3 regions of the Roseibium sp. ROS1 genome follow, and region 3 is predicted to be linked to each of the others. Evidence: predicted binding sites of a transcription regulator. Region 3 holds the regulator's gene; each other region holds the start of a gene.

The links. Region 3 encodes PhoB, which activates phosphate uptake and scavenging genes when phosphate is short. Its sites were predicted from a motif close to TGTCATNNANCTGTCAT; they were not measured.
Region 1: a site for PhoB is predicted at 4,248-4,264, ahead of phnC (phosphonate ABC transporter ATP-binding protein). Genes of this name have one in related genera too.
Region 2: a site for PhoB is predicted at 5,231-5,247, ahead of ACYQ6M_RS22130 (arsenate-mycothiol transferase ArsC). Genes of this name have one in related genera too.

Annotation. Positions count from the first base shown of each region.
Region 1 is NZ_BAAGIG010000002.1:463,810-473,638, forward strand. It holds gene ACYQ6M_RS10330 (aminotransferase class V-fold PLP-dependent enzyme) at 1-594, shown strand, start outside; gene ACYQ6M_RS10335 (class II glutamine amidotransferase) at 611-1,399, shown strand; gene ACYQ6M_RS10340 (SpoIIAA family protein) at 1,498-1,869, opposite strand; gene ACYQ6M_RS10345 (HD domain-containing protein) at 2,009-2,629, opposite strand; gene ACYQ6M_RS10350 (helix-turn-helix domain-containing protein) at 2,679-3,248, opposite strand; gene ACYQ6M_RS10355 (DapH/DapD/GlmU-related protein) at 3,337-3,963, opposite strand; gene phnC (phosphonate ABC transporter ATP-binding protein) at 4,363-5,196, shown strand; gene phnD (phosphonate ABC transporter substrate-binding protein) at 5,255-6,169, shown strand; gene phnE (phosphonate ABC transporter, permease protein PhnE) at 6,352-7,200, shown strand; gene phnE (phosphonate ABC transporter, permease protein PhnE) at 7,212-8,546, shown strand; gene ACYQ6M_RS10380 (lytic murein transglycosylase) at 8,703-9,829, shown strand, end outside.
Region 2 is NZ_BAAGIG010000003.1:1,293,896-1,303,724, forward strand. It holds gene mdh (malate dehydrogenase) at 1-863, opposite strand, end outside; gene zapE (cell division protein ZapE) at 1,037-2,194, opposite strand; gene ACYQ6M_RS22115 (GrpB family protein) at 2,367-2,924, shown strand; gene ACYQ6M_RS22120 (DUF7662 domain-containing protein) at 3,228-4,010, opposite strand; gene ACYQ6M_RS22125 (protease inhibitor Inh/omp19 family protein) at 4,085-4,606, opposite strand; gene ACYQ6M_RS22130 (arsenate-mycothiol transferase ArsC) at 4,707-5,162, opposite strand; gene ACYQ6M_RS22135 (MAPEG family protein) at 5,397-5,774, shown strand; gene ACYQ6M_RS22140 (GNAT family N-acetyltransferase) at 5,892-6,785, shown strand; gene recQ (DNA helicase RecQ) at 6,941-8,830, shown strand; gene ACYQ6M_RS22150 (hypothetical protein) at 8,860-9,381, opposite strand; gene msrA (peptide-methionine (S)-S-oxide reductase MsrA) at 9,519-9,829, opposite strand, start outside.
Region 3 is NZ_BAAGIG010000003.1:491,262-501,090, reverse strand. It holds gene ACYQ6M_RS18440 (substrate-binding domain-containing protein) at 1-317, shown strand, start outside; gene pstC (phosphate ABC transporter permease subunit PstC) at 383-1,852, shown strand; gene pstA (phosphate ABC transporter permease PstA) at 1,852-3,204, shown strand; gene pstB (phosphate ABC transporter ATP-binding protein PstB) at 3,252-4,013, shown strand; gene phoU (phosphate signaling complex protein PhoU) at 4,045-4,740, shown strand; gene phoB (phosphate regulon transcriptional regulator PhoB) at 4,821-5,522, shown strand; gene ACYQ6M_RS18410 (GcrA family cell cycle regulator) at 5,849-6,385, opposite strand; gene ACYQ6M_RS18405 (acetylornithine transaminase) at 6,826-8,022, shown strand; gene argF (ornithine carbamoyltransferase) at 8,022-8,951, shown strand; gene ACYQ6M_RS18395 (Hsp33 family molecular chaperone) at 8,962-9,829, shown strand, end outside.

The sequences.
Region 1 (9,829 bases), on a different contig from region 3:
GCTCATGATTATTCAGACAATCTTTCAGCCCGCGAGGAAGCTGGTACGCCGAACGTGATCGGCGATATCCGGGCGGCGCTCGCTTTTCTGGTCAAGGAAGCCATTGGGCAGCGGCTCATGGACGAGCGGAACGCCGCCTGGCGTGCCAAGGCGCTGGCGGTCTGGCGTGACAATCCGGCGATCGAGATCCTCGGAAACGACAAGGCCCGTCACGTGCTACCCGTGTTCTCGTTCCGTGTGAAGGATCTGGAACGCGGAGGCTATGTGCACCAGCAGCTCGTCACCCGCATGCTGTCGGACATCTATGGCATCCAGGCCCGTGGTGGCTGCGCCTGTGCCGGGCCCTATGCCCATCGGTTGCTGGATATCGGTCCGGAACAGTCCGAAGCGTTGAGGGCCGGTATTCTTTCCGGTGAAGAACTGAAGAAACCCGGCTGGACACGGCTCAATTTTTCAGTGCTCATGACAGTAGACAAGGCGGACAAGATCATTGCCGCCGTCGAAGATCTGGCGCTGCATCCTTATCCGGCCGCGGATTACTACGCGTGCGATGAAACCACGGCCCGTTTCAAGGCCATGCAAGACGCTGCTTGAAGGACACCAAGTCGACATGTGCCGCTGGGCTGCCTGGAGCGGAGCTCCCAAATACCTGGAAGAAGTCATTTGCGATCCGGCGCATTCGCTGATCGACCAGAGCCGCAACGCGCTGTCCTGCAAGACATCGGTCAATGCCGACGGGTTCGGCGTTGCCTGGTACGGCGACCGGGACACCCCTTGTGTCTACAAGGACGTCCGGCCCGCCTGGTCGGATCCAAACCTGTTGCAGATCTCCAAGCACATCCGGTCTCGCCACTTCCTGGCACATGTGCGCGCCTCAACCGGAACGGCGACCACGCGGGACAACTGCCATCCTTTCACGTTCCAGCGCTGGACCTTCATGCATAACGGTCAGGTCGGCGGCTACGACAAGGTGAAGCGTCGCCTCGACAACATGATCCCGGACGACCTTTACCGCGACCGCATCGGCGGCACCGACAGCGAAAGCCTGTTTCTGGTCGCGCTCGCCTATGGACTCAATCTGCACCCGCGCGCGGCGATGGCGAGAGCTGTGTTCGAAGCAGAAGCCCTGTCCAAATACGCCGGAACGACGCCGCACATGCGTTTTGCTGCCGGCTGGTCGGATGGTGAAACGCTCTATGCCGCCCGCTATGCTTCGGACAACCTGGCGCCGACGCTCTATTACCGGGTGTATGACGACGGTGTGATGGTGGTGTCCGAACCGCTGGATGAAGCCCGCGGATGCTGGATGGAAGTGCCTCAGGGCCAGATGATCGAGGTCAGGGACGGCAAGGTGAACCAGGTTGCCTTCCTGAGTGATGAACAGCTCGCTGACGCCTGATTTTCCGGACTGACCTGCCAGGACTGACCTGCCAGAACTGAATTGTCAGATGAGGCTGGACGGCAGCCTCAGTGGCAGAAATCGCCAACGGCTTGACCTCAGACTGGCGTTTCGATCCAGTGCCAGGCGATATCGATTTCATCCCGGTCGAAGTGCTTTTCCTGAATTCCGACCATCCGTGCAAACGTGGCGTCGATCGCAACGAGGGCGGCAAGCAACTTGCTGTCCGTCACGATGGCGATCTTGTTGAGATGCTGCATGTTGGCAAGCACCCACCGGATGTCTGCCTTGGCGGCCTCGAAGGAAACGCCGACATGATCGCCAAGGACGACCAGAACGCTGATCTTGCCCTGATCTTCAATCATCTCCTCGGCCTTGGCGATCAGGTTCTTTTCCTGATCAATATCGATTTTTCCGGAAATCTCGACACCGAGAACGGCACCCTGGCTGCGGGGCAGAATGGTGTACATGCTGGTTCCTCCGGCAGTGACTGGACGGCACAACCAGAAGGGTAAACCCAAACACGAAAAATAAGAACCTGCCTGATCTTTTTTGCTGACCGCCCGGCAAGGCACCAGGTACCCTTGAGCGGCAAAGTCACTGGTGCAATCAGGCGATTTCCCGTCCGGCGCCCGTCATCATGGTGCGGGTCAGCTCGTCGACTTCGTCCCGCAACTGGCGCGTGAGAGCACTGCAATCGGTGCGATCACGGCCGTAACCCAGGTTGAACTCATAAAATGAAGGCGCTTGCCTTGGCATCAGAACGTGCTGAAGCATGGTCTCCAGCTTGTCGAACGCCTTGGCAAGTCGTGCTTCGACGGTTCGTGCCGCTGCATACTCATCCCAGAGGGAGGTTAGCTCCCCAGCCACGTCACCCGGCAGCGGCTCACACAAGGTCAGGAAGTCCCGCCTCTCGCGTTCCTGACGGTCGTCACCCGGCGACTGGAGTGGAGCGGGGACATCTCCGGAGATGGCTTCGCCCAGGTCATGCACAAGCGTCAGCTTCAGGAGTTTGAGCATGTCGATTTCTTTCAGCTCTGGTTCGAACAACAGAACCATCAAGGCCAGTCGCCAGCTATGTTCGGCAGTGCTCTCCGGCCTGCCGCCGGATGTCGATCCCGAGCGAAGCGTGTCCTTCAGCTGCTCTGCAGCCTGAAGGAAGTCCAGCAGGCCCGTCAGTCTGGTGTGGGAAATTTCAGGAAGATCGAGGGAAGGGGGCGTCTTTGTCATGGCGGCCAGATTATTGCGGGCCACCGCGCCAGACGAGTTACCGCATAATTTATGCGGCATCCTGTTCTTCACGGACCAGCCGCGCAAACCGTCCGTCTGACAGCGGCAGGCGCGAAATCCGGATGATGCTCTCCGGGATGGTCATTTCCGGGAAATCGACGTGTTCCGTTCGGTAGACAATGTCCGGAGCATCCGGCTCGAACCAGCCATAGTCGGTCAGTCTGTGCTCCGTTGCCCGGATGCCTTCGGACGCAAAACGCCATAGGGGCCGGTTCAGAAACTCGTTCACCGGTGCGCGCCATTCGCAGGCACGCGGTACGGACATGGCCAGCAGCCTGTGTGTGAGGTCGCAGACCAGATGCACGGGAATCGCGGACCGGGAGACAAGATCAAGCAGGGCCTTGTCGGCGGCGCTCTCCGGACGTGCCCTCAGCAGACGGGTGATCTTCGCCCTGTCGCTGTCGTCCGGCTGCGACTTGCCGCTCTCCCAGCGCGATATCCTCGTCTGCGAGACGCCAAGTTCATGCGCCAGAGCTTCCTGCTTGACCCGGTTCAGTACGCGCCAGCGCCGCAGCGACGGTCCAAGACTGCTTTCAAGAACGGCGGTTTCTGTTTGCATGGTGCAAGTGTAACGCGTCCCGGGAATTTTGTGCAGCGGGAAAAGAAGGCACGGCTCACCTGAGCAGGTGTCCGCGCCACCTGTGGGATCAGCGGTACTTCTCGATGAACGCGTCGATCGACAACTTGCGAAAATCGGGCAGCCGCTGCTTCAGCTCTTCATGGGACCAGTCCCACCAGGAGATATCGATCAGCGCCTGTTCCTGTTGTCCGGTGAATCGCCGTTTGATTTCCCTGGCGGCCACACCGCCAACAACGGTGTAAGGGGCGACATCCTTGGAGACGACTGCCCCGGCTGCAACAATAGCTCCGGTGCCGATCGAGACGCCGGCAAGCACCGTGACATTGTGGCCGATCCACACATCATGGCCAATGGTGACCCAGTCGTCCTTGCGCCACTGGAAGAAATCCGCGTCGTCCTCGCCAAGGTCATAGGCAGCAGCGCGGTAGGTGAAGTGGTGCTGGGAGGCGCGCCAGGTTGCGTGGTTTCCCGGATTGATGCGGACGCGACGGGCGATTGAACAGAACTTGCCGATGGTCGACCAGACGACATCGCCTTCCTGCACGATATAGGAATAGTCCCCCATGCTGCTTTCGCGCATTTCCGTGCGTGCGCCAACCTCGGTCCAGATGCCGAGATCACAATTCAGCACCCTGGCCTCCGGATGAATGTTCGGGGCTTCGGTGAGGGAAGGCTTCTGGGTCGGGGCGGACATGGATGCTCCATATAGCGTTGGAAGGAGTGCGGAAACGGTTTGTAGCCGTGTTGCTGGCACCGGTCGTGACGCTTTGATGACACTGGCGTGACTTCCGTTACTTTTTTTGCATGCATCCACAGCGGTGAAAACGGCATTTGGCGGGTAGAAGCCTTGTATTTGAGCACTGATTTCCGAGTTAATTTCAGCCAGGCATATGTGACGCCGAGGGGGCCCGGAAAGCGCTGAGAGCGCAGCGGAATTCCCGCCGGAGATGGTTGTTCTGCCGATGCTTCAGGCAGGGATGTCATTGATTTGTCATAAAATTTTGGGCTCCCCGACAAAGGAATGTCATTTTTCTGTAATGGTCCGGTGGCTCTTGTCGCGCAGCACGACGAACACAACGGACAGGGCTGGCGCGTGATTCAATTTCAGGAAGTCACCAAGACCTTCGGGTCTCGGACCGCGGTCAACAAAGTAAGTTTTAATATCGAAAGACCGCAGATGGTCGGGATCATCGGTCGGTCCGGTGCCGGCAAGTCAACCTTGCTGCGCATGATCAACCGGCTGACCCCCGCCAGCGCCGGACAGATCCTGTTCGATGGCCGGGACATTCTCAGCCTGAAAGGCGGCATGATGCGCCGCTGGCAGCGCGACTGCGCCATGGTGTTCCAGCAGTTCAACCTGGTGCCGCGCCTGGATGTTGTCACCAACGTCATGTTGGGGCGCCTCAACGGTCACGGCACCTTGAAGAGCCTCTTCAACATCTTCAGCCAGGAAGACGTCAATTCGGCGCTTGGTGCGCTCGACAGACTGGGCATTGCCCAGGAAGCCACCAAGCGGGCCGAGGAACTGTCCGGTGGTCAGCAGCAGCGTGTTGCGATTGCCCGCGCTCTTATGCAGGACCCGCACATGATCCTGGCGGACGAGCCGATTGCCTCGCTCGATCCGATGAATGCCAAGATCGTCATGGATGCGCTGCGTGAAATTCACGAGCGCGACAACAAGATCGTCATCTGCAACCTGCACACGCTCGACACTGCCCGGACCTATTGCGACCGGGTGATTGGCATGCGCGACGGTTTCCTCGTGTTCGACGGGGCGCCGGAAGCGCTGACCACGGCTGTCGCACGCGAAATCTACGGTGCCGATGAGAGCTTTAACGAGGCGGCGACATCCACCGCCATCGATGCCGGCCAGTCCGGTTCCAGAGAATCCGCCGGTGCGATGACCCCGGCGGCAGCAGCGGTCTGATCCGGCTGCGCACCCGCTTAACGTCATCAAAATTGAGAACTCTCGGGGAGTGTCCCAAATGAAACTCGTTGCTAAAGTTGCTGCGCTTGCTGCCGTCAGCATGATCGCTCTGAACGCTTCTGTTGCCGGTGCAGCGGAAATCACGGAATTCCGTATCGGCCTGCTCGGCGGCGAAAATGCTTCCGACCGTCTGCGTGCCAACGAATGCCTGCGCGAAAAGACCGAGGAACTGCTCGGCGTTCCGACAAAGCTGTTTGCTCCGGCAGACTACAACGGCGTTATCGAAGGCCTGCTCGGCGGTAACCTCGACATGGCCTGGCTCGGTGCTTCCGGCTACGCAAAAGTCTTCCTGACCGACCCGGAAGCCGTTGAGCCGGTTCTGGTCAAGGTCAACAACGACGGCAGCTACGGCTACTACTCCATCGGTTTTGCCCGCGTCGACAGCGAGATCAACTCCCTGGAAGACATGAAGGGCAAGACCTTCGGCTTCGGCGACCCGAACTCCACGTCCGGTTACCTGATCCCGTCCATCGAAATCCCGAAACTCGGCTACTCCATGAAGCCGGGTGAGTATTTCTCCGACGTCGTCTTCACCGGTGGTCACGAGCAGACCATCGTTGCCGTATTCAACGGCGACATTGCCGGCGGTGTGACCTGGGCTGACGGTCTTGGCGAATGGGAAGACGGCTACAATTCCGGCGCTCTGCGCAAGGCAACCGATGCGGGTCTGGTCGACATGACCGAGATCAAGGAAATCTGGCGTTCGCCGGTGATCCCGGAAGGCCCGGTTGTCCTGTCCAAGAAGCTGCCGGACGACATCAAGGCAAAGATGACCGAGTTGATGGCCAACCTCGTCAAGGAAGACAAGGAATGTGGTTACGGCGTGATGGCCGGTGAAGCACGCGGCTTCGAACCGATCACCCATGCGGCTTACGAATCCATCGTCGCTGCCCGTAAGGCAAAGAGCGAGTAATCGGAATTTCCGATCTCCGCGCGGGCCGGTCTCCGGCCCGCGTTTTCTCAAGTATCGGCCAGCGGAATCGACTTTCCGCAAGAAGTGGCTCCACAGGGCCAGGATCACCAGGTTTCGAAGGATTGATCCAGCTAAGCCACCCCGCTTCGGATGAAGTGAGCATCAAGTAAAGGTCCCAAACAATGGCTGTTGCCGCACTCGAGCAGGAAATCCTGTCCATGCGCAAACGCCGCCAGCTCTATTCATTGATAGGGTTGCTGCTGGTCGTAGCGGTTCTGGTCTCCGGTTATTCGAAATCCAATTCGATGAATTCCGGCGGATTTATTCAGGGTCTTTCCAAATTCTTCGACTATCCGGGCGAGATCGTCGTTGAAGCCTTTGAAGCCGGCCCGGCCTTTTTCTCGCTGATGCTGCAGTTCGTTCCGGCCATGCTGGAAACCTTGAACATTGCCGCGGTTGCGACCCTTCTGGGCGGCGCGATGGCGGTGGTGCTGGCGATGGCCTCCACACGCAATGTCGACAGCTGGGGACCGTTGATCCCGGTAGTCCGCCGCATCATGGACATCACACGTGCCTTTCCCGAATTGATCATTGCGCTGTTCCTGATCTTCGTGCTCGGCTCTAGCCCCGTACCAGCCATGATCGCCGTTGCGTTTCATACCGCAGGTGCGCTCGGCAAACTCTTTTCCGAAGTGAACGAGAACATCGACCGCAAGCCCATCGAGGGCCTGTCGGCCTGTGGGGCCAGCTGGCTGCAACGCATCCGGTTTGCGGTGCTGCCCCAGGTGGCGCCGAACTATCTCAGCTATTTCCTACTGCGCCTTGAAATCAATGTGCGTGCTTCTGCCATTCTCGGCTTCGTTGGCGCTGGCGGCATCGGCCAGGAACTTCGCCGCACGATCGGCTGGGGCAAGGGTGCAGGCGATGAAACCGCCGCTATCTTCGTCCTTCTGTTCATAACCATCATGGCCATCGACCAACTGTCGTCCTATCTGCGCGGCAAGCTGGTCGGGTCCGGCCGGGCGCATTGAGGGGAAATCTCATGACCGTCGATACGCTCGAAACACCCGTCACCCAGGCTCTGGTCTGGAACCAGGTCCGCCGGCGCGCATGGCTCACTGTCGTCGTGCCGCTCGCGATCTTCACCTACCTCGTTTACACGTGGTTCGCCTTCGGGGTGCCGGAACTGCTCTCTCGTGCCCAGCCGGAACGGGCGGTGATTCTGGCAACGGATAGCGTCGCCTACAAAGTTCACGTCACAAAGAGCTTCCGGGACAACGAGTTCGAAGTTGCGATCGAAGGCGAGCGCACCGCTACCTACGACAACGCCAAGGTGCCTGACTGGGTGCAGCTCAGCGGCGAAAATGGTGTAGTTGACCTCGGCGATGGCTACAAGGTCGAGATCGATGGCAGGACAGCCCTGTTCACCATCCCGGGCTATGGCGTGGTGGAGGGCACCGCGACTGCCGATGGTGTCGAAACGGTTCTGCCGGCAGGGCCGGCACCGGACTGGATCAAGATCGACCCGCGCAAGCTCGATGTGCGCCCGACCCTTGATCGGCGCCTTCAGGTCACCAAGACGAAGATCGAGGTTCACAACTATTTCGGCGGTTGGGAGAACTTCTGGTTTCCGTTCCGCTCACCACTTTACGGCATGTCCTTCAGCCAGCTTTATGCGTTGGCGTTGAGCTCGGACCGAATGGATCCGGAAACGTCGAACATCTGGTTCATCGTGAACGAGTTTCTGGAAAACCCTGACTGGCAGCACGGCAAGGTTCTTACCGCCTTGTTCGAAACCATCATGATGGCCGTTCTCGGCACTCTCACGGCCGCATTCTTCGGATTGCCGCTGGCGTTTCTTGCAGCTCGCAACTTCACGCCGTCGAAGCTGCTTCGGTTCGGAACACGCCGCCTCTTCGACTTCCTGCGTGGCATCGACATGCTGATCTGGTCGCTGATCTTCATTCGCGCCTTCGGTCTCGGGCCGCTGACAGGAGCTCTGGCAATAGCCTTCACCGATACCGGTTCGCTCGGCAAACTGTTTTCCGAAGCGCTGGAGAACATCGACAACAAGCAGGTCGAGGGCGTGAGGGCGACCGGCGCCAATCAGATCCAGCGGTATCGCTACGGTGTGATCCCGCAGATCCTGCCGGTCTTCGTGTCCCAGGTCCTCTACTACCTGGAATCGAACACCAGGTCAGCCACGGTCATCGGTGCTCTCGGGGCAGGGGGGATCGGTCTCTTGCTGGTCGAAACCATGAAGACCTCGCGCGATTGGGAAAACACCAGCTACATCATCATCCTGACAATCATTGTCGTGATCCTGATGGATCAGACCTCAGGTTGGCTGCGCCGGAAGCTGATTGAAGGCAAATAGGTCCGTCTGACCTGAAAGTGATAAACCCGGCGCGGTAACGGCACCGGGTTTATCTTGATAACTGCAGGTACCCCCTTTTTGCCGCATTTATGTCGCGCTAGCGTGTCAGCGTTCGGAAATTGCTTCGAAGCTGCGGAGGGGGCTGTGCGCCAGGGCATGCGAAATCATCTTGTGAATGTTGCGTTCGGAACCGGTCTGTCCATGATGGCCATGGCAGGATCGGCCTTTGCGATCGAAAGCTGTGTTGCATCCCTGAAGAAACAGGCTGTTGCCGCAGGCGTCCGACCGGACATTGCCGAGCGCATGCTGTCAGGTGCAACTTTTGACGAAAAGGTCATCCGGTTCTCGACGTCCCAGCCCGAGCACAAGACCGAAATCTGGGATTACATGGCCTTTCTGGTCGACGCGCAGCGGATCCAGGACGGCAAGGCAAATCTGAAAAAACACAACAGCACACTCACCTCCATCGAAAAGCGGTACGGTGTCGACCGGCACGTGGTTCTGGCGGTCTGGGGCATCGAGAGTGACTACGGCAACTTCCGCGGCGATTTCTACACCCCACATGCTTTGGCCAATCTGGTTTGCGCCGGCAAACGGCGTCAGAAATACTTCCAGGGCGAACTGATCAAGACCATGCAGATTGCTTCACGAGGGGATGTACCGGCCAAAGACTTCGTCGGCTCCTGGGCAGGGGCTTTCGGGCAAACCCAGTTCATGCCAAGCACCTACAACAGTCTCGCGGTCGACTTTGACGGTGACGGCCGCAAGGATCTGGTGAATTCCGTCCCCGATGCCCTGGCTTCAACGGCTAACTTTCTGAAAAATGCCGGATGGAGCAACAGCCGGCCCTGGGGATACGAGGTCAAGGCACCGAAGAGTTACAGTGGGCCGTCGGGTCTGAAGAACTATTCCTCCCTGTCGACCTGGGCCAAAAGAGGCTTCAGCAAAATCGACGGCGGCGCTCTTTCCGGCAATCTGGATGCAGCGCTGATCCAGCCGGCAGGAGCGGGTGGCCCGTCCTTCCTGGTGACCCGCAACTTCCGGGCTCTGCGTTCCTACAATGCATCAACGTCCTATGGTCTGGCGATCGCCCTTTTGTCGGAACTCGTATCAGGCGGCGATCCGTTCAAGACACCCTGGCCGACGGACAACCCCGGTCTTTCCCGTGCTCAGCGTGTGGAGCTGCAGAAGCTTCTCAACCGCAACGGCTTCAACGTCGGTGAACCGGACGGGAAGGTCGGCCCGGCCACACGTGAAGGCATCCGCAAGGCCGAGGCACGCCA
Region 2 (9,829 bases), 800 kb from region 3:
ATCTCGATGATGCGCTCGACGCCATCGGCGCCGATCACGACCGGAACGCCCACATAGGTGTCCTTCAGGCCGTACTGGCCGTCGAGAGCAGCAGCACACGGCAGAACGCGCTTCTTGTCCTTCAGGTAGCTTTCTGCCATTGCGATGGCGGAAGCCGCCGGAGCGTAGAAAGCGGAGCCGGTCTTCAGAAGGCCGACGATCTCCGCGCCGCCGTCACGGGTGCGCTGGACGATTTCTTCCAGACGCTCGGCAGTGCACCAGCCCATCTTGACCAGGTCGGTGAGCGGGATGCCGGCAACGGTGGAATAGCGGGTCAGCGGCACCATGGTGTCGCCGTGGCCGCCGAGAACGAATGCGGTCACATCTTCGATGGAGACGTTGAACTCGTCTGCCAGGAAGTAACGGAAACGGGCGCTATCCAGTACGCCTGCCATGCCGACGACCTTGTTCTTCGGCAGACCGGAGAACTTCTGCAGGGCCCAGACCATCGCGTCGAGCGGGTTGGTGATGCAGATGACGAATGCGTTCGGGGCATACTTTGCGATGCCGGCGCCAACCTGCTCCATAACCTTCAGGTTGATTTCCAGAAGGTCGTCGCGGCTCATGCCGGGTTTACGCGGAACACCGGCGGTAACGATGACAACGTCCGAGCCTTCGATGGCTTCGTAGCTGTTGGCACCCGCCATTTTGGCATCGAAGCCATCGACCGGGGAGGACTCGGCCAGGTCGAGCGCCTTACCCTGCGGAACACCTTCCGCGATGTCGAAGAGCACGATGTCTCCCAGTTCCTTCAAACCTGCCAGATGTGCGAGCGTGCCGCCGATCTGACCAGAGCCGATCAAGGCAATCTTGTTCCGCGCCATTTCGAAAGTTTCCCTTTACGTAAGATGGAACTCCATGCCATCCTCTGATGACTGAGGATGGCACTACTCCCTTTGATCCGCCCGCGCAACCTCGCCAAAAGAATATTGCGCGATGCCGGACAAATTTTCTCAGATCTTCCCGTCTGCATAATTCACCTATAGGGAATGCATACCTATGCGTGTACTTGTCGTCTTTCTCCCGCAAGGTACGCCTCGGACCGCATCTCGATCAACCGGGAGGCTGTCCGGTCGAATTCAAAGGCTTCCGTGCCGTCCTCGCCGACGTAAAGATCCTGCGGCTCGGCCTCAGCCGATACCACCAGCTTGATGCCGTTATCGTAAAGCGTATCGATCAGATTGATGAAGCGCTTGGCTTCGTTGCGCCGCGCCTTGGACAGCACGGGCACGTTGTCCAGAAACACCGTGCCGAAGGCATGAGCGATGCGCAGATAATCACTCGCCCCCAACGGCTGCATGCACAGGTCGTCGAAGGTGAACCTGGCCGCTCCGGCCGCGACACAGGGAACGGCGATCTTGCGGCCCTTGTTCTCCAGCTCTTCGGAATGCGGTGTCATGCCGTGCGTCAGCTTGGCAAAGAGCTCATCCATCTGGGCGTTTGCACTCTCGCCCAGAGGCGTGACATAGACCGGCGCACCAGCAAGCTTCTCCAGCCGGTAATCCGTCGGACTGTCCAGATGCAGCACTTCCACCTTGGAGGTCAGCATCTTGATGAAGGGCAGGAACAGCTGGCGGTTGAGCCCGTCCTTGTAGAGGAGAGACGGCTCGACGTTGGACGTGGCGACAACGATGACGCCGCGCTCGAAAAGCTGGGTGAACAGGCGGCCGAGGATCATCGCATCGGCAATGTCGGTCACCGAGAACTCATCAAACAGCAGCAGCCGCGTTTCTTCGGCAATCTGGCTCGCCACGGGCGGGATCGGATCGTCACCCTTGACCTCGCCGCGCTTGTGCGCCTGGCGGTGGGCATGAATGCGCTCGTGCACATCGGTCATGAATTCATGGAAATGCACACGCCTTTTGCGGCGGATGACCGTGACCTCGTAAAAGAGGTCCATCAGCATCGTCTTGCCGCGCCCGACACCGCCCCACATGTACAGCCCCTGTACGGAGGCCCAGAGCTGGTTCTTCTTGTTGGCGAACAGCCAGCCAAGTGAACTTTTCTTGGAGGCCAGGCGGGTTTCGGCAAGACGGGTGTTCAGGAGATCGAGCTGGCGCACCGCCTCCCGTTGCACGGGGTCTTCCTTGATCTCACCCGACGCGATGAGCGCGTCGTAGCGGGCGCTCAGGGCGCGGTTGACCGGCAGTTCCATCTTCAAGGGTGCTGCTCCCTCCATGAGAATTCATGGGGTCTTGGACGTATCTATTTGCACGGCGGAATAAGGTCAAAACGTCGCAGATGCAAGTCATGATATGGTTGCATACGATCACACATTCTTACGGATTTGTTTTTCAACCGTTTGAAATTTAAGGATTTCAGACCTCATGTCCATTCCGTTGCTCCCACATAATCCGGACTGGTTTCGCCAGTCTGACCTGCTGATCGACGACCTCGGACATCTCCTGGGAGCAAGGGCCCTGCGCCTGGACCATGTCGGGTCCACGGCCGTCCCTGGGCTGATTGCCAAACCCAAACTTCATATCGATGTAACGCTGGCTCCCGGATTTTCACCGGCTGCACTCAGCAACGACCTCCTGCTGTATGGCTACCATGATCTCGGCACCCGCTTTCGGGAAGACGAAGTGCAAATGACCCGGCCAGCCGGGCCAGGCCCCCGGCCGAACGAGAGGGAAAATCAAGAGCTGATTATCGCGCATCGGCTGTGTCTGTGTGCATCCGATTGCCCCTCACCTGATCAGCGGCGCCAATTTCGCGACGCCTTGCGCGGCGATGCCAGCCTTGCTGGGCGCTATGCCGCCTTGAAACGGGACCTTGCCCTCAAGGCCGGTTCGACCCCCGACTGGGAAACATACAATTCCGGCAAGACATCCTTCATCGAAGGCGTGCTCTCAGCGGAAGGTATGCGACTGATCCAGCGATGACGCTCCTTCCGGCGCCGCCATAACTGCCCACCTTAACGGAACACTGCACCCAGCAGTCCGGTTCGCAATTCACTGAATAGGGGCAGAGAAGCACAGGCCAAACCTTGAGGAACTCGAAACAGGAAGGCAGCACGCCCTCTGAACAAACAGCGCCCGCAACCGGTGGGAGGGTTACGGGCGCAGGGCACAGGGAGGGGTCCTGTGCGGGAGGAACGCAATCATGAACGCCCAAACGGCTCGGCCTGACTGGACCCGGCCATCATGCCTGTGCCCGGCTGAGCGCAAAAAGCACTCAGACAACGCTTAGCGCAGGTAAAGGGCTGTCTTTCGACCGTTCTGAACTTCCTGAAGATAGAGCAGCTGGGCAACCAGATAACACTCGGACTGGTCGTCCAGATTGGCCTTGCGGCCACGACCGTCGGTCAGCAGCCAGGCATTGCCGGACTTGACCACATCGCATTCGATTGGTGCGGCGGCATCGAAACCGGCCTTCTTGAACAGCTCCGTGCCGACGCGGCTGCCGGTATCGTCGTCCAGACCCTTCATCGCCATGCGCAGGCTGCGATAGGCCTTGTGAACCGACAAGGTTGCGACGATGGCAGTGACGACTTCGTCGCCTTCCATGGCCGCGAAGCGCACAACGCCGCCTTCCTGCGGAATGATGGAATTGGAACAGGGCGTGCGCTGGACATCGCCAAGCGTGGTCCATTCGGAGCGCAACGTCACGGTTGCAGGCTGACGAAGGGCCGCCATTTCCTTGGTGAGCCGCTTTTCTGCAGTTTTCTGAGGATTCTTGGCGGTCCGATCCATACGGGCGGACACCCCGGCCACGGTTCCGCCGATGCGCAACCGGCGGAAGACGATGACATCGCGCATGAGATCGGTTCGCTCTACCCGCCAGCCGGCATCAAGCCAGGCGTTCTGGTGAACGAGGCTGCCGCCGGAATTTGCCCACCATGTCCGGTGTTCCCGGGCGCTCTTGGGCAGCGACGAGCCTATGATATCTTCGACTTCGTTCAGCTTGGCCGCCCAGACAACATCTTCCAGTCGTGCCAAGTGTTCCCGCAGTGGTTCATATTTTGACATTTGCACAGCCTTTCCGGTAGCTATGCAAATATACACCTATAGCGCGAGCTGTCCAGCATAAATACGGAGGGGCCTTAACGGTACAGCGAGATCGGCGATCCGGTAGAGGTCTGACCGTTGAACTGGCCGGAAGCGCTGGAGTAAAGCTGTGCAACGATCAGGCCGGTGCCGTCCTTCAGAACCACCTGATTGCCGCTCAGGTCCCATGCAGAGATCCCGGACAGTACAGGCGAAGCACAACCTCTGGTATTTGCACGGTAGCCGCCGGACCATGTTGTCAGCGTCATGAAGGCCATGCAGTTGTCGCCAGCGGAGGTGATTTTCCAGCCACCCAGAAGGTCTGTCCGGCCAACTTCCTTGGCATCGGCAGGCGCTGCAACCGGGTTGCTGGCCAGGTCGGTCGGCTGAGCCGACGGATCGTTGAGACCGCCGGCCGGCGCGTTGGGATCAAGCGGTGCAAGCTGTCCCGAGCCTACGGGTGTAGTCGGGGTCGCCGGCAGCGGTTCGGCATAATTCCGGCCTCCGGACAATCTCTGGCAACCAGCTGCCAGGACCACCAGGCCGACGATCAAAACAAACTTTCCCGCGCGCATCATGACGAATCAATCCCTCACCTTCGTCCCAATATGGGAGCAACTCTTAGCCCACAATTTGTCGAAAATCCAAAATCCTGAGAATCGACCGTTTTCTGATCGCTCAGGCAACCCGGTTCGAGACGGCCTTGCCTGCTGTTTTTGGCGGCTCCACAAGCCTGTCGATCGCCTCCGCAATCTTCTCGAAATAAGTGGCGCAGGCACCAAAACCATCCGGAAAAGGCGGTTTTGCGGCAATGTTCCACCAATGGCTCGATGTCGTGGTCTTCCACTGGGGCGGCAGGGCCACCGGCGCCTGGTCAGCGAGATAGACGACCCTGTCGGGAATTTCAGCATGCGGCATCAGGAAAATGTCGATCGGCTTGGGCGCAAGCCCTTTGGCATCAATTCCCCGTGCCGACAGTATCCGGCGCACATGCCGGCTCAGTTCCTGGGAAGGAGCCACACCTGCGGAGAACGCCCGCATCAGACCACCTGCCCGAAAATTCAGATAGGCTTCGGCCAGGGGCGACAGCAGGCTGTTGTCCGGACAGACGAACAGAACAGTTGTTTTCGACAAGGGGCATTCCTTCGCGGCTGCAGCCCATGCCAATCACGCCATGGGCGGCCTCCCCCTAGCGCCGGGACGGGAAGACTTTATGACAAACCCGGGGCAACATCGAAAATCATGAGGATATCTTCCTCGAGCCTGATAGATATGCGCACAAACGCTCGCGTGCAGCCCGGTGCCCCGCTGCAACCTCATTCGGGGTATTCGCGCGCAAGACCTGCAACACGTTCCTGAGGAGCCCACATGCCCGTCGCCTTCTGGTGTGTCCTTGCCGCCGCCATCCTGCCGCTGCTTTCCGTCTTTCCGGCAAAACTGGACAAGTCCTTCGACAACGCCCGCCCACGTGACCCGGACTATTGGCGAGACGGTTTCCGCGCCCGCGCACAGGGGGCACAGGCGAATGGCTTCGAGGCATTTCCCCTGTTTGCGGTTGCCGTTTTCGTTGGCCTCAACCAGGGCGGCGACCCGCACTGGATCGACAGGCTCGCCGTGCTTTTCGTGTTACTGAGGATCATTTATATCGGCTGCTACTGGGCCGACCGCGCCTCGCCGCGCTCGCTTGCCTGGGCAGCCTCCTTCTTGACATCGCTGGCAATTTTCACCAGTTCCCTATGGAGCTGAGCCGCCGGTGGGCGGATTCCGATCCTGAAATTCGTACAACGATCATTTGCACCAAGAGGCTGATTTCGTTAACGATGCATCGGAGTGAGGCAGTAATCTCGTGGGCAGAGGTGCATTGTGCGGACGACCGACCAGACGACAGACACCTTGCCGACGCGCCGTCAGGCCGCGGCACAGAGGCAGATTTCTGAGCAGCATATCGTCGACCTTCTGATTGCCGAACGGGGCAAGCTGGTGATGGCCAGCCCGTGGTGGCCCTTCATCAGACCCTTCGCTCACAAGATCCTTCGCTACAAGTCCGCCGTCGAAATGGCCGACACCATTGCGCAGATGGAAGCGCTGGAGGTTTTTGCCCATTTGAGCGGATTGCTGTCGCTTGACGTCACCACGCTTGGCCTTGAACGGGTTCCGCAGGAAGGCCCCGTCGTTCTGGTGTCCAACCACCCGACCGGCATTGCCGACGGCATCGTCCTTTATGATGCGATCAAGTCCCGCCGGAACGATCTAGCGATCTTTGCCAACCGCGATGCCATCCGCATCAACCCGCGCCTTGCCGACATGATCATTCCAGTCGAATGGCGTGCTGACTTCAAGACCCGCGAAAAATCCAAGGAAACGATCAAGCTCGCCTCCTCCGCCTTTGCCAAGGAGCGGGTGGTGGTGCTGTTTCCCTCCGGGCGCCTGGCCTATTGGCACGACGGCAAGCTGACAGAACGGCCCTGGATGACGTCAGCCCTGGCGCTGGCACGCAAGAACAAGGCCCCGATCATTCCCATGCACATGGGCGGGCGCAATTCCGGCCTGTTCTATTTCCTTGCAAGAGTGTCGACCGAATTGCGCGACATGACGGTCTTCAACGAATTGCTCAACAAGGAACATGCCAAGTTTAACGTGCATTTCGGCAAGCCGATCCGGCCGGAAAAACTTGAAGGCGACCTTGGCGATCTTACTGAACAGATGCGCATTCACTGCGCCGAAACGCTGGCGACGGATCCGGACGCCGAGTTCTAGGTGCCAACGCACCGCCTCCACGCGTCTCCTAAGCATCTGATTTTTTGATGCTCTGACCAGGGCCTGCACGTCATCCACAGGCGCGGTTCCGCCTTCATTGCCCTTCTTCCGCGAATAAGACATTGTGCGGGAGAATCAAAGGACCTGTCTCACCCATGCCCGTTTCGCCCGCTGTTGCCGCGGAGGAAGTCATTCCAGTGCAGCATGCCGTTGCTCCGACCGTGCGTCCGGAGCCGAAGCCGCTTGCGGTTCTGCAGAAGGTTTTCGGCTACAGCAGCTTCAGGGGCAAGCAGCAGGCGGTGATCGAAACGCTTGTGGACGGCAACGACGCTGTCGTTCTGTTTCCCACCGGCGCAGGCAAGTCGCTCTGTTACCAGATCCCGGCGCTGTGCCGGCGTGGGGTCGGCATTGTCGTCTCGCCGCTGATCGCGCTGATGAAAGACCAGGTCGGTGCGCTTCGCGCCGCTGGCGTTCAGGCCGCGGCCCTCAATTCCACGCTGTCACCTGAAGAACAGGACGGCATTCGCAGTGCCCTGCGCCGCGGTGAAATCGACCTGCTCTACGTGACACCGGAGCGGCTGGGCACCGAGAGCTTCCGCAAGTTCCTGGACACGCTGCAGATTGCCCTTTTTGCCATCGATGAAGCGCATTGCGTCAGCCAGTGGGGACATGACTTCCGTCCGGAGTACATGTCGCTGTCCTGTCTGCGCGACCGCTATCCGGGCGTGCCGCGTGTGGCGTTGACCGCGACTGCCGACCCGCACACCCAAAAAGACATTCTGGCCCGCCTGCAGCTGGAAGACGCCGCCGTCTTTTCCACCAGCTTCGACCGGCCCAACATCCGCTACGAGATTGTCGAGCGCACCAACCAGCGCCAGCAGCTGCTGGATTTCCTGAAGAAGCACTCCGGCGAGAGCGGCATCGTCTATTGCCTGTCGCGGGCAAAGGTCGAGGACATCGCCGAATGGCTGACCTCTAAGGGCATCAGGGCCCTGCCCTATCACGCCGGATTGCCCGCGGAACAGCGCTCCGCCAACCAGGATGCGTTTCTGCTGGAAGAAGGGCTGTGCCTGGTGGCGACGGTTGCCTTCGGCATGGGTATCGACAAGCCGGATGTGCGCTATGTCGCGCATCTGGATCTGCCCTCTTCGGTCGAGGCCTATTACCAGGAAACCGGCCGTGCAGGCCGCGACGGCGCTCCCTCCGAAGCCTTCATGGCTTACGGCATGGCCGATCTGGTGCAGCGCCGGCGCATGATTGCCGAGGGCGATGCGCCCGAAGAGGTCAAGCGCGCGGAAAATGCCAAGCTGAATGCGCTTCTCGGCATCTGCGAAACGGCCGGTTGCCGTCGCCAGGCGCTGCTGGCCCATTTCGGCGAGACCTACCCCAAACCCTGTGGCAACTGCGACACCTGCCTGTCCCCGGTAGAGACCTGGGACGGCACGGAAGCTGCCCAAAAGCTGATGTCGGCGATCTATCGTACTGGTCAACGTTTCGGCACGGCGCATGTCATAGATGTGCTTCTGGGCAAGACCAACGAGAAAAGCACCCGCTTCGGCCATGACACGCTGTCGGTTTTCGGAATTGGCCAGGACGTACCGCAGAAGACCTGGCAGTCGATTGCCCGTCAGCTTGTCGCCGCAGGCTACGTCGATGTCGACCATGCCCAGTTCGGTGCTCTGGTTCTGACGGAAAAGGCGCGGAGCGTTCTGCGCGGTGACGAGAAGCTCGCCTTGCGCAAGGACCGGAGCGCGGCTGGCCTGAAACGGACGAGTTCTTCACGTACGGCCTCCATCGCCGATGAACTGGACCATGAAGACAGGCTGCTGTTCGAACGCTTGCGCAGGCTGCGCACCCAGATTGCCCGCGATCAGGGCGTACCTCCCTATGTGGTGTTCACAGACGCGACGCTGGCTGGGATATCCGCAGCGCGCCCGGTGACCGAAGATGCGCTGCTGGCCGTTTCCGGTGTCGGGCAGTCCAAACTTGAAAAATACGGCGAGGCGTTCCTCGAGCTGGTCGAGGCATTTGAAGCCGGCGTATGACCGCCACGATGGTTGCCGATGAAATCCGGTCAACCGTCCTGCTGCAGGCAGAGCTGATAAACCCCGGCAAGATCCGACAAGGTTTCTTCATCAGGATGCGACAGGAAACTGTCGATGATGTCCCTGAGCGCCAGATGCATGTTCCGGTGCTGGCGCAGACGCCTGTAGGACGAGCCGAGCTTGTAGATCTGTTCGATTTCCTCATGCGAGAAGAGGTCCAGACCCGCAATACCCAGCACGACACCAAGATCAGCATTGGTGCGGCGCGTCAGGTTATGGGCAATCAGGAACCCGAACAGGCCGGTAACAAATCGGTTTTCGAAGCACAGGTCGTCAAAGTCGCGCTCGACCACTTTCAGCACGAGCTTCATGATCGACACGGTGGCAGCTGCCGCAAATTCGGTCGGTGTGTTGGTGTCACAGATCTCCAACCCTGCTGCTTCCAGCATGGCGGCGGTGGATCTTCGAAGGCGGTCTTCCGTCTCGACGGCTCTCAATTCAGAAATAAATTCCGGCTCTGCTGTAACGCGACTTCCAAACAAGCTCAGCATGTTAGCGTCCTTTCAGACGTAAGCCCACTGAAAGTATGTAGTGCACACCTTACCCTACGGCAAATTGATGCCTGAAAATTCGACGAAAATGCTGTTCTTTTGGGCCGTTCCCCGCGGAAACGGCCCATTTTCGAATGTTATGATCCTGCCTTGGGCAGCCCCTTGAAGGCTTCGCTGCCCCACACAGCCTTGACCTGTGCATCCCTGCCGCACCCTTTCCTGTAGCCTTTGTAGGCGTCGGCGCGGGTGACGTAGCCGAAGCGGGTAAGCGTACGAACCTGGCTCTTGTAATAGGCCTGATGGTAGTCCTCGGCGGGCCAGAAAACGGCCGGAGCCTCGACCGGCGTTACGATCTTTCCGCCGAGTGCCTTTTCCGCCTTCGCGATTTCCGCCCTGGCCTGTTTCGCCTGGGTTTCGTCCAGAGGATAGATGGCGGTGGAATAGGCAT
Region 3 (9,829 bases):
CGAACGGCGTTGGCGTTTTTGGCCTGGCGTTCTACGAGAACAACACCGACAAACTCAAAGTGGCAACGATGGCCGGTATCGCTCCGTCCACCGAAACCATCGCCAAGGGTGAGTACCCGGTTTCCCGTCCGCTGTTCTTCTACATCAAGAAGGCACACATCGGCGTTATCCCGGGCCTGAAAGAATACGCTCAGTTCTTCGTTTCTGACGAAATCGCTGGCCCGGACGGCCCGCTGGCTCAGTATGGCCTGGTTTCCGATCCGGAGCTTGCAGCTACGCAGGCTTCTATCGAAGCCGAAGAAACGATGGGCAACTAAGCACATCTTTCCGGAAGGGCGGCTTCGGCCGCCCTTTCTTTCTTCTTTGCCGGTTGGGTCGCCCTATGTCACTTCCATACATTCTTATTGCGCTGCTGGTTCTGGCTGTCGCCGGATACATAGTCGGCCGCGGAAAAGCCTTAAGTTCTGCCGGAGGGGATGTGCGTGAGCTCCATTCCCTGCCTGGTTATTACGGCTGGAACGTCGTTGTTTCGATACTGGTTCCTGCCCTCCTGCTGCTCATTGCGTGGCTGATCTTCCAGCCCATCATTCTTGACAGTCAGGTTTCCTCCAAGATTTCCGAAGAGACCATTGCCGCAAGTTCGCTCGACCTCGTCATGAGCGACGTCGTACGTGTTGCCGAGGGTCTCGACCTTGCCGTTTCTCAGGGCGCCATGTCGGCCGACATGGCGTCTTCCATCCGCACCGATCTGACCGACGTGCGCAGCCGTCTCGGCGAGATAGGTGTCGCGCTCGGTTCAGAAGTGACCGCCGAAACGTTGCGGGCCGCGCAGACATACCGCAGCATCTCGGGTACAGGCCTGCTGTTGCGGACAATCGGCGTTCTGGCGGTCGGCCTGATCGGTTTCGCTGTCGGTGTTCTGCGCACCAACAAGGATTTCCGTGCCCGCAACGTCGTGGAAACGGTCGTCCGCTATATCCTGATTGCAGCAGCCTCGATCGCCATCCTGACAACTGTCGGCATCGTGCTGTCGCTGATCTTCAACACGGTCGAGTTCTTCCGGCTCTATCCGGCTGCTGATTTCTTCTTCGGCCTGACCTGGGCGCCGAGCTTCGGCGGTGGATCGGAGCTGGGGATCGTGCCGCTGATCTGGGCGACCATGTATATCTCCCTGATCGCACTTGCCGTTGCCGTACCGATCGGTCTGTTCGCTGCCATCTACCTGTCTGAGTATGCAACGCCGCACGTACGCGCCGTCGCCAAGCCGCTGCTTGAGATCCTGGCCGGTATTCCAACCATCGTTTACGGTCTCTTCGCGCTGCTCACAGTCGGCCCGCTTCTGATGAACGTCTTCGGCTCCGGCGGTGCGCTTGGCGTAAGCTGGATGTCCGGTGCTTCCTCGGTGTTCACCGCGGGCGCTGTCATGGGCATCATGCTGATCCCTTTCGTGAGCTCGCTTTCCGACGACATCATCAACGCTGTGCCGCAGGCCATGCGTGACGGATCGCTCGGACTTGGTGCCACCCATTCGGAAACCGTGAAGCAGGTCATTCTGCCGGCGGCCCTGCCGGGGATCGTCGGGGCTATCCTGCTGGCGGCCTCTCGCGCCATCGGTGAAACCATGATCGTTGTGCTGGGGGCCGGCGCTGCGGCCCGGCTCAGCATGAACCCGCTCGAAGCGATGACCACCGTAACCGCGAAGATCGTCAGCCAGCTCACCGGCGACGCCGACTTTGCCTCCCCGGAAGCCCTTGTCGCCTTCGCACTCGGCATGACCCTGTTCGTCGTGACCCTGGGGCTCAACATCGTCGCGCTCTACATCGTGCGCAAATATCGGGAGCAGTACGACTAATGACCGACACGACCCTTACGCCACCGTCGGGCAAGACCAGTGCTCCGACCCCGCACAAGACCACGTCGATCCTCGAACTCGATCCGCTGACCAGAAAGCGCAACGCCGCTGAAGCGCGCTTCAAGCTCTACGGCATCATTGCCATCGGCATCGGCCTGTTCTTCCTCGTTGCGCTGTTGTGGGCAATCCTTTCCAACGGCCTTGGCGCCTTCAGCCAGACGTTCCTGAAGGTGGATGTCCCGCTCAATCAGGAGCAGATTGCCGAAGCGGAAAAGTCGGTGGTCAAGACCTCCAAGTACCGGGCCATCATTGACGACGCCTTTGCCAAGGAACTTGCCGGTCTCAACATCACCACCGACATGTCGGCAAAGGACCTGCAGAAGCTGTTCTCCTCAGGGGCTGCCGCAACGGTTCGTGACTATGCACTTGCCAACCCGGACAAGATCGGCACGACGGTAACCTTCGAGCTGATCGCCTCATCCCGTGTCGACGGCTACCTGAAGGGCCGCGTCAAGCGCGAGGATCTTGCCGAAGACAAGAACCTGGATGCCGCACACCTGGATCTGGCTGACCAGATGCAGTCCGCCGGCATTCTGGAGAAGCGCTTCAACTGGGCCTTCATCACCGGAACCGATGCTTCCGACAGCCGTCCGGAGCAGGCCGGCATCGGGGCGTCCATGATCGGGTCGCTGTTCATGATGCTGGTGGTGCTGTTCCTGTCGCTGCCGATCGGCGTGGCCGCTTCCATCTACCTGGAAGAGTTCGCTCCGCAGAACAAGTTCACAGATCTGATCGAGGTGAATATCTCCAACCTGGCCGCCGTTCCGTCCATCGTGTTCGGTATTCTCGGTCTGGCGGTGTTCATCCAGTTCATGCATCTGCCGCAATCCGCACCGCTGGTCGGTGGCCTGGTGCTGACGCTGATGACACTTCCGACGATCATCATCTCCACCCGCGCCTCCTTGAAGGCCGTTCCGCCGAGCATCCGCGATGCGGCCCTTGGCATTGGCGCCTCCAAGATGCAGTCGATCTTCCACCATGTCCTGCCGCTGGCCATGCCGGGCATTCTGACCGGCACGATCATCGGTCTGGCACAGGCGCTTGGGGAAACCGCTCCGCTGCTCCTGATCGGGATGGTCGGTTTCATCGCCTCCAATTTCCCGGACGGTGTGGCTGCCGGTTTCTTCTCTCCGAACTCGGCCATGCCGGCCCAGATCTACGAGTGGGCGAAACGTGCTGACCCGGCCTTCTATGAACGCGCTTGGGGCGGGATCATCGTGCTGCTGGTCTTCCTCATGACCATGAACATTATCGCTATCATCCTGCGCCGCAGGTTTGAACGCCGCTGGTAAGGATTGCTCCGATGAACGAGATGCCGAATTTTGAACAGGCGAAAACCATGACCGACAGCAAAATTTCCGCGAACAAGGTGCAGGTCTATTATGGCGATACCCACGCCATCAAGGACGTGGACATCGAGATCCAGCCGCGGTCCGTGACTGCCTTCATCGGTCCCTCCGGATGTGGCAAGTCGACGTTCCTGCGGACGATCAACCGCATGAACGACACCATCGATATCTGCCGTGTGGAAGGGTCGATCAAGATCGACGGTGAGGACATCTACGATCCCAAGGTCGATCCCGTACAGCTGCGCGCCAAGGTTGGCATGGTTTTCCAGAAGCCGAACCCGTTTCCCAAGTCGATCTACGACAACATTGCGTACGGTCCGCGGATCCATGGTCTGGCCCGCAACAAGTCCGAGCTTGATGAAATCGTTGCCTCCAGCCTGCAGAAGGCCGGGCTTTGGGAAGAAGTCAAGAACCGTCTGGACGAGCCGGGCACCGGCATGTCGGGCGGTCAGCAGCAGCGTCTGTGCATTGCCCGTGCGATTGCCGTCAGCCCGGAAGTGATCCTGATGGACGAACCGTGCTCGGCGCTCGACCCCATCGCGACCGCGAAGGTGGAAGAGCTGATCGACGAACTGCGGGAAAACTTCACCATCGTGATCGTGACCCACTCGATGCAGCAGGCTGCCCGTGTGTCTCAGCGTACCGCGTTCTTCCACCTGGGTATTTTGGTTGAAGAAGGTCTGACGGAGGACATCTTTACCAATCCGAAGGACAAGCGTACGCAGGACTATATTACGGGCCGCTTCGGCTAAGCATTTTTTAGGTTTCTGAAGGGGACACAGGATGTCTGAACATACAGTCTCGGCTTACGATGACGAACTGACGGCCATGGCCGGCAAGGTTGCCGAAATGGGTGGTATTGCCGAAAAGGCTTTCGCCGATGCGGTGTCCGCGCTGGTGTCGCAGGATCTGGAGCTTGCCAAGGCGACGATCAAGGGCGATGTCCGTCTGGACAGCCTTTACAACGAACTTGAAGTGAAGCTGATCGAGCTGATCGTCCGCCGCCAGCCGATGGGGCAGGACCTGCGTGAAATCACTGCCGCAACGCGCATTGCCAATGACTTGGAGCGTGTTGGCGATCTTGCCAAGAACGTTGCCAAGCGCGTCATCGCCATCGACAGCGACTTGCAGTCCAAGAAGCTCGCGATCGGTGTGGAGCACATGACGGAACTCGCTCTTTCGCAGCTCAAGCAGGTGCTGGATGCCTACGCCCGCAAGGATGCGGAAGCCGCCCGCCGGGTTCAGGAAGCTGACGCCGAAGTCGACGCGATCTACACATCGATCTTCCGCGAGCTCCTGACCTACATGATGGAAGACCCGCGGGTCATTACCCAGTGCGTCCATCTCTTGTTCTGCGCAAAGAACATCGAGCGCATCGGCGATCACGCGACGAACATCGCCGAGAACGTCTACTACATGGTCACTGGCGAGCGTTTGCCGGAAGACCGGGCAAAGGTCGACGAAACAGGCGCGGTCTGACCCGCCGGTAATCGTCGGATTTGCAGAAGATCTTAACGGCCGGCGCTTCGGCGCCGGTTGCGGTAATTGGAGCGAGATGTATGCCGAAGGTGCTCATCGTTGAAGACGAAGAACCGCTCAGCCTTCTATTGAGATACAATTTGGAAGCGGAAGGGTACTCGGTCGAGTCCTGTGTCCGGGGTGACGAGGCGGAAATCCGCCTGCGGGAAAGCCTGCCGGATCTGTTGCTGCTCGACTGGATGCTGCCGGGCCTGTCCGGAATTGAACTGTGCCGCCGCCTGCGGGCGCGCGAAGACACCGAGCGCCTGCCGGTCATCATGCTGACGGCACGCGGTGAGGAAGCAGAGCGCATCCGCGGCCTGTCGACCGGTGCCGACGACTACGTGGTCAAGCCCTTCTCGGTACCGGAATTGATGGCCCGCGTGCGCGCCATCCTGCGCCGGGCAAGTCCGGAAGTGGTGTCCAGCATGTTGCGATCCGGCGATATCGAACTGGATCGCGAAACGCACCGCGTTCGCCGCAACACCAAGGAAATACACCTGGGGCCGACGGAATTCCGCCTGCTGGAATTCCTGATGACATCGCCTGGCCGTGTCTTCTCCCGCGAACAACTGCTGGATGGGGTCTGGGGTCACGATGTCTACGTGGACGAACGCACTGTCGATGTTCACGTCGGTCGCTTGCGCAAGGCTCTGAACAAGGGCAAGGCGAAGGATCCTATCCGTACCGTCCGTGGTGCCGGATACGCCTTCAATGACCAGTTCACCTCTGCCACTGCCTGAGCGCAACTTGCAGAATGGAATTAAGGAGCCCGCTTTCAAGCGGGCTTTTTGTTTCTCAGCGGTTATGTGCCTTTCGCGGAACAAGGTTCTCTTCTGCGACCACCCCATCAGATGTGTCGGTGTCGGGGCTGATCCTGCGGTCCCTGTCGTGGCGGAGCGGTCAAACAAGGTTTGATTTGATGGAACGGAAACGACATGGATCGGTGCCAAGAACAAGCCGTGGGAGGTCACTGGTCGGGGTCGGGCATCTGGTCAATGGAAGGCCCAAACAAAAAAAAGCCCGCCAGATGGCGGGCTTTCTCATGAATTGGTTAGGTGCGAGGCTATCAGCCTGCCTGAGCCATCGTCTTGCGATCGCGGCGGCGGTCGGCGACCGGCTGATACGCGATCTTGCAGTGATGAGCGCAGTAGGGGACGCCGGCATCGGACTGGCGGCCGCAGAAGTAGAAGTCGTCGGTCGCCGGGTCGCCAATCGGCCATTTGCAGGTCCGCTCGGTCAGCGTCAGGATGGTTGCGCGCTGCGAGATCGGAACGAGCTCTGCAATCGGCTCTACGCGCGGCTTGGCGGCCACCACTGGTGCAGGCGAGATGTCTGCTTTAAGGGCCGTCGCGCCGATCGACTGCGGATGTGACGTCGTCGGTTTCTTCGGCGCTGCACCCGTTGCAGGAGCTGCGGTGCGCGGCCGGCGCGGCTTGGCGCTTGAAGAGGTGGACTTGGCGCGGCCGGACAGGCCAAGGCGGTGCACCTTGCCGATCACGGCGTTACGGGTAACACCACCCAGTTCGCCTGCGATCTGGCTTGCGCTCAAGCCGTCGCCCCAAAGCTTTTTGAGAAGCTCAACTCGTTCGTTTGTCCAACTCATTGCCGCACCCTTTAGTTTGACCGTCCTGCGGCCATTAACCCCGTGTTAAGCATGCGCAAGCACGCTTAATGCTGGCAGATCTAGTGCCTCTTGGTGATTTGCCTCACGAGATCTCGTGTCTGATTGCTGAGAGGTTACAATAACGTTAATTTGTCAGGCAACCACTCGACCCAAACCAGTTGGGGATGAAACGACTTTTCCCCAATTATGGCGAGGTCATTGAGAATTTTATGAAATCCGCCCTCTGCGGCACATGAAATGTCTTGTGCGCCATTTCCATTGACAGTGCATGGTACCGGCAGTGTATAAGAAAGCCGCTGCGTGCCGCCTCATCGGGGCGGCACGTTGCGTTTTGGCCCTTCGGCATCTTTTCAAGGTGACGGCCCGGCGTCGGGGCGACGCAGGGACAGCAGGGGCGTTTAAAGGAGACAAACGAGGTTATGTCCGCGACTGCACTATTCGGAAATTACGCAAGATCGAACCTGTCTTTCGATCATGGGGAAGGCGTCTGGCTGGTTACCACCGATGGCCGACGATTCCTCGATTGCGGTTCCGGCATCGCGGTCAACGCACTCGGTCATGCCCATCCGCATTTGGTCAAGGCGTTGCAGGATCAGGCAGCCAAGCTGTGGCATACCTCCAACCTGCACCAGATCCCGGATGGCGAACGGCTGGCGCAGCGCCTGTGCGCGGAAACCTTTGCCGACAAGGTGCTGTTCGTGAATTCCGGCGCGGAAGCGATGGAAGCTGCCATCAAATGCGCGCGCCGTTATCATTATGACAACGGCAACCCCGAGCGGTTCCACATCGTGACCTTCGAAGGCGCTTTCCATGGCCGGACCATCGCGACCATCGCGGCTGGCGGCCAGGCGAAATATCTTGAGGGCTTCGGCCCGAAGGCTCCCGGTTTCGATCAGGTGCCGGCAGGAGACCTGGATGCGCTGAAAGATGCCATCGGTCCGCAAACGGCCGCAATCGCGATCGAGCCCGTGCAGGGCGAGGGCGGTATCCGCGAAATTCCGACCGATTTCCTGCGTGCGCTGCGCAAGATCTGTGATGACAACGGCATTCTGCTGATCTTCGACGAGATCCAGACCGGTGTCGGACGGACCGGCAAGCTGTTCGCTCACCAGTGGACGGGCGTGGAACCGGACCTGATGGCAATCGCCAAGGGTATCGGCGGCGGGTTCCCGATGGGCGCATGTCTTGCAACGGCAGAAACGGCAGCGGCGCTGTCCCCCGGGACCCACGGCACCACCTTTGGCGGCAATCCGCTGGCCATGGCAGTCGGCAATGCCGTTCTGGATGTCGTTCTGGAAGACGGGTTCCTGGAAGGTGTCCGTCAGAAGGGGCTCAGCTTCAAGCAGAAGCTGGCCGGACTGGTGGACGGCCATCCGGACGTTCTGGCCGAAGTGCGCGGCAACGGCCTGATGCTCGGTCTGAAATGCGTGGTGCCGGTGGCAGATTATGTGCTTGCAGCCCGTGAAGCCGGTCTGCTGGCAGTTCCTGCCGGCGATAACGTGGTGCGCATCATGCCGCCGCTGACCATGAGCGAAGAGGAAATTTCCATTGCTGTCGAGCGCCTGGAACAGGCTGCTGTCGCCATGGAAGCGAAATTGGCGGAAGGAGCGGCCTGATGACCGCAAACGGAACCTACCGGAACTTTCTGGATCTGACGGACTTCGAAGGCGACGAACTGCGCGCCATCCTGGACACCAGCCGGAAGATCAAGTCGAGCCGCAACGGTGTGCATCGCGGCCAGGGCCCTCTGGCCGGCAAAGTGCTGGCCATGATCTTCGAACAACCATCGACCCGTACGCGCATTTCCTTCGATGTCGGCATGCGCGAGCTTGGCGGCGAGACCTTGATGCTGACCGGTGCGGAAATGCAGCTCGGCCGCGGAGAGACAATCGCCGATACGGCGCAGGTTCTGTCGCGTTTCGTCGACGCGATCATGATCCGCATCCTCGATCACAACGACCTGCGTGAACTTGCAGAAAATGCGACAGTGCCGGTGATCAACGGCCTGACCAAGCTCTCGCATCCCTGTCAGATCATGGCGGATCTGTTGACCTTTGAAGAGCATCGCGGTTCGATCAAGGGCAAGAGCGTTGCCTGGACCGGTGACAGCAACAACGTGCTGGCTTCCTGGATTCATGCCGCGCCGCGCTTCGATTTCGAATTGCGCATCGCGACGCCGGGCGAACTGGCGCCGCCGATGGACCTGATTGAAACTGCTCGTGCCAAGGGTGGTTCCATTCAGGTCACGACGGACCCATATGAGGCAGTCAAGGGGACCGACTGTGTCGTGACCGACTGCTGGGTGTCCATGGGTGATGACGATGCGGAATCGCGTCACAACCTCCTCAGCGCCTATCAGGTCAATAAACGCCTGATGGCTGAGGCAAACCAGGACGCCCTGTTCATGCATTGCCTGCCGGCCCACCGGGGTGAGGAAGTCACCTCGGACGTCATGGACGGTCCCAACTCCGTTGTGTTTGACGAAGCCGAAAACCGGCTCCATGCCCAAAAGGGCATTCTGGCCTGGTGCTTCGGCGCAGCATAAGGCAAGCCAAGTGGCACTTAATCTTGATGAACTGGGCATTACGCCTGCAGGGCTGGACGCTGTCCGGCCCTTTGCCGTGGAAGGGCTCGACGTGCGCGGCCGTGCGGTCGCGCTTGGTCCTGTCCTGGAAAAAATTCTTGACCGGCATGCCTATCCGGAACCGGTCTCGCGCCTGCTGGCGGAAGCGATCGTTCTGACCAGCCTCTTGGGCACGTCGCTGAAATTCGACGGCCGCTTCACGCTGCAGACGCAGACGAAGGGGCCGGTGTCCATGCTGGTCGTCGACTTCAAGTCACCCGACGCAATCCGCGCCTGCGCAACCTTGGATGCTGCTGAAGTCGCAGCGCTGATGGCTGATGGCAAGGCAACGCAGGAGGCCCTTCTCGGGCACGGACATCTGGCGATGACCATCGACCAGGGAATGCACATGCAGCGCTACCAGGGACTGGTGGAGCTGGATGGTGTGTCGCTGGAAGAAGTCGCACGCCGGTACTTCGAGCGATCCGAGCAGATCCCGACAGAAGTTCGTCTTGGTGTCGGTGAACTGTTCACCCGCCAGGAAGGCGAGGGGCACGTGAAAACCTGGACCGCCGGCGGGATCCTGATCCAGTTCTTGCCCGAAGCGCCGGAACGCATGCGCCAGGCTGACATTGATCCGGGCAATGCCCCAGAAGGCACGAGCCCGCACGAGATTGACGAGGATGATGCCTGGGTGGAAGCCAAGGTACTGGTCGAGACGGTCAAGGATGTCGAACTGACTGATCCGGAAGTCAGCGTGGAAATGCTGCTCTTCCGGCTGTTTCACGAACGCGGCGTCCGCCTTTTCGAACCGCAGCCTCTGGTCGACAAGTGCAGCTGTTCTCGCGAGAAGATCGAGA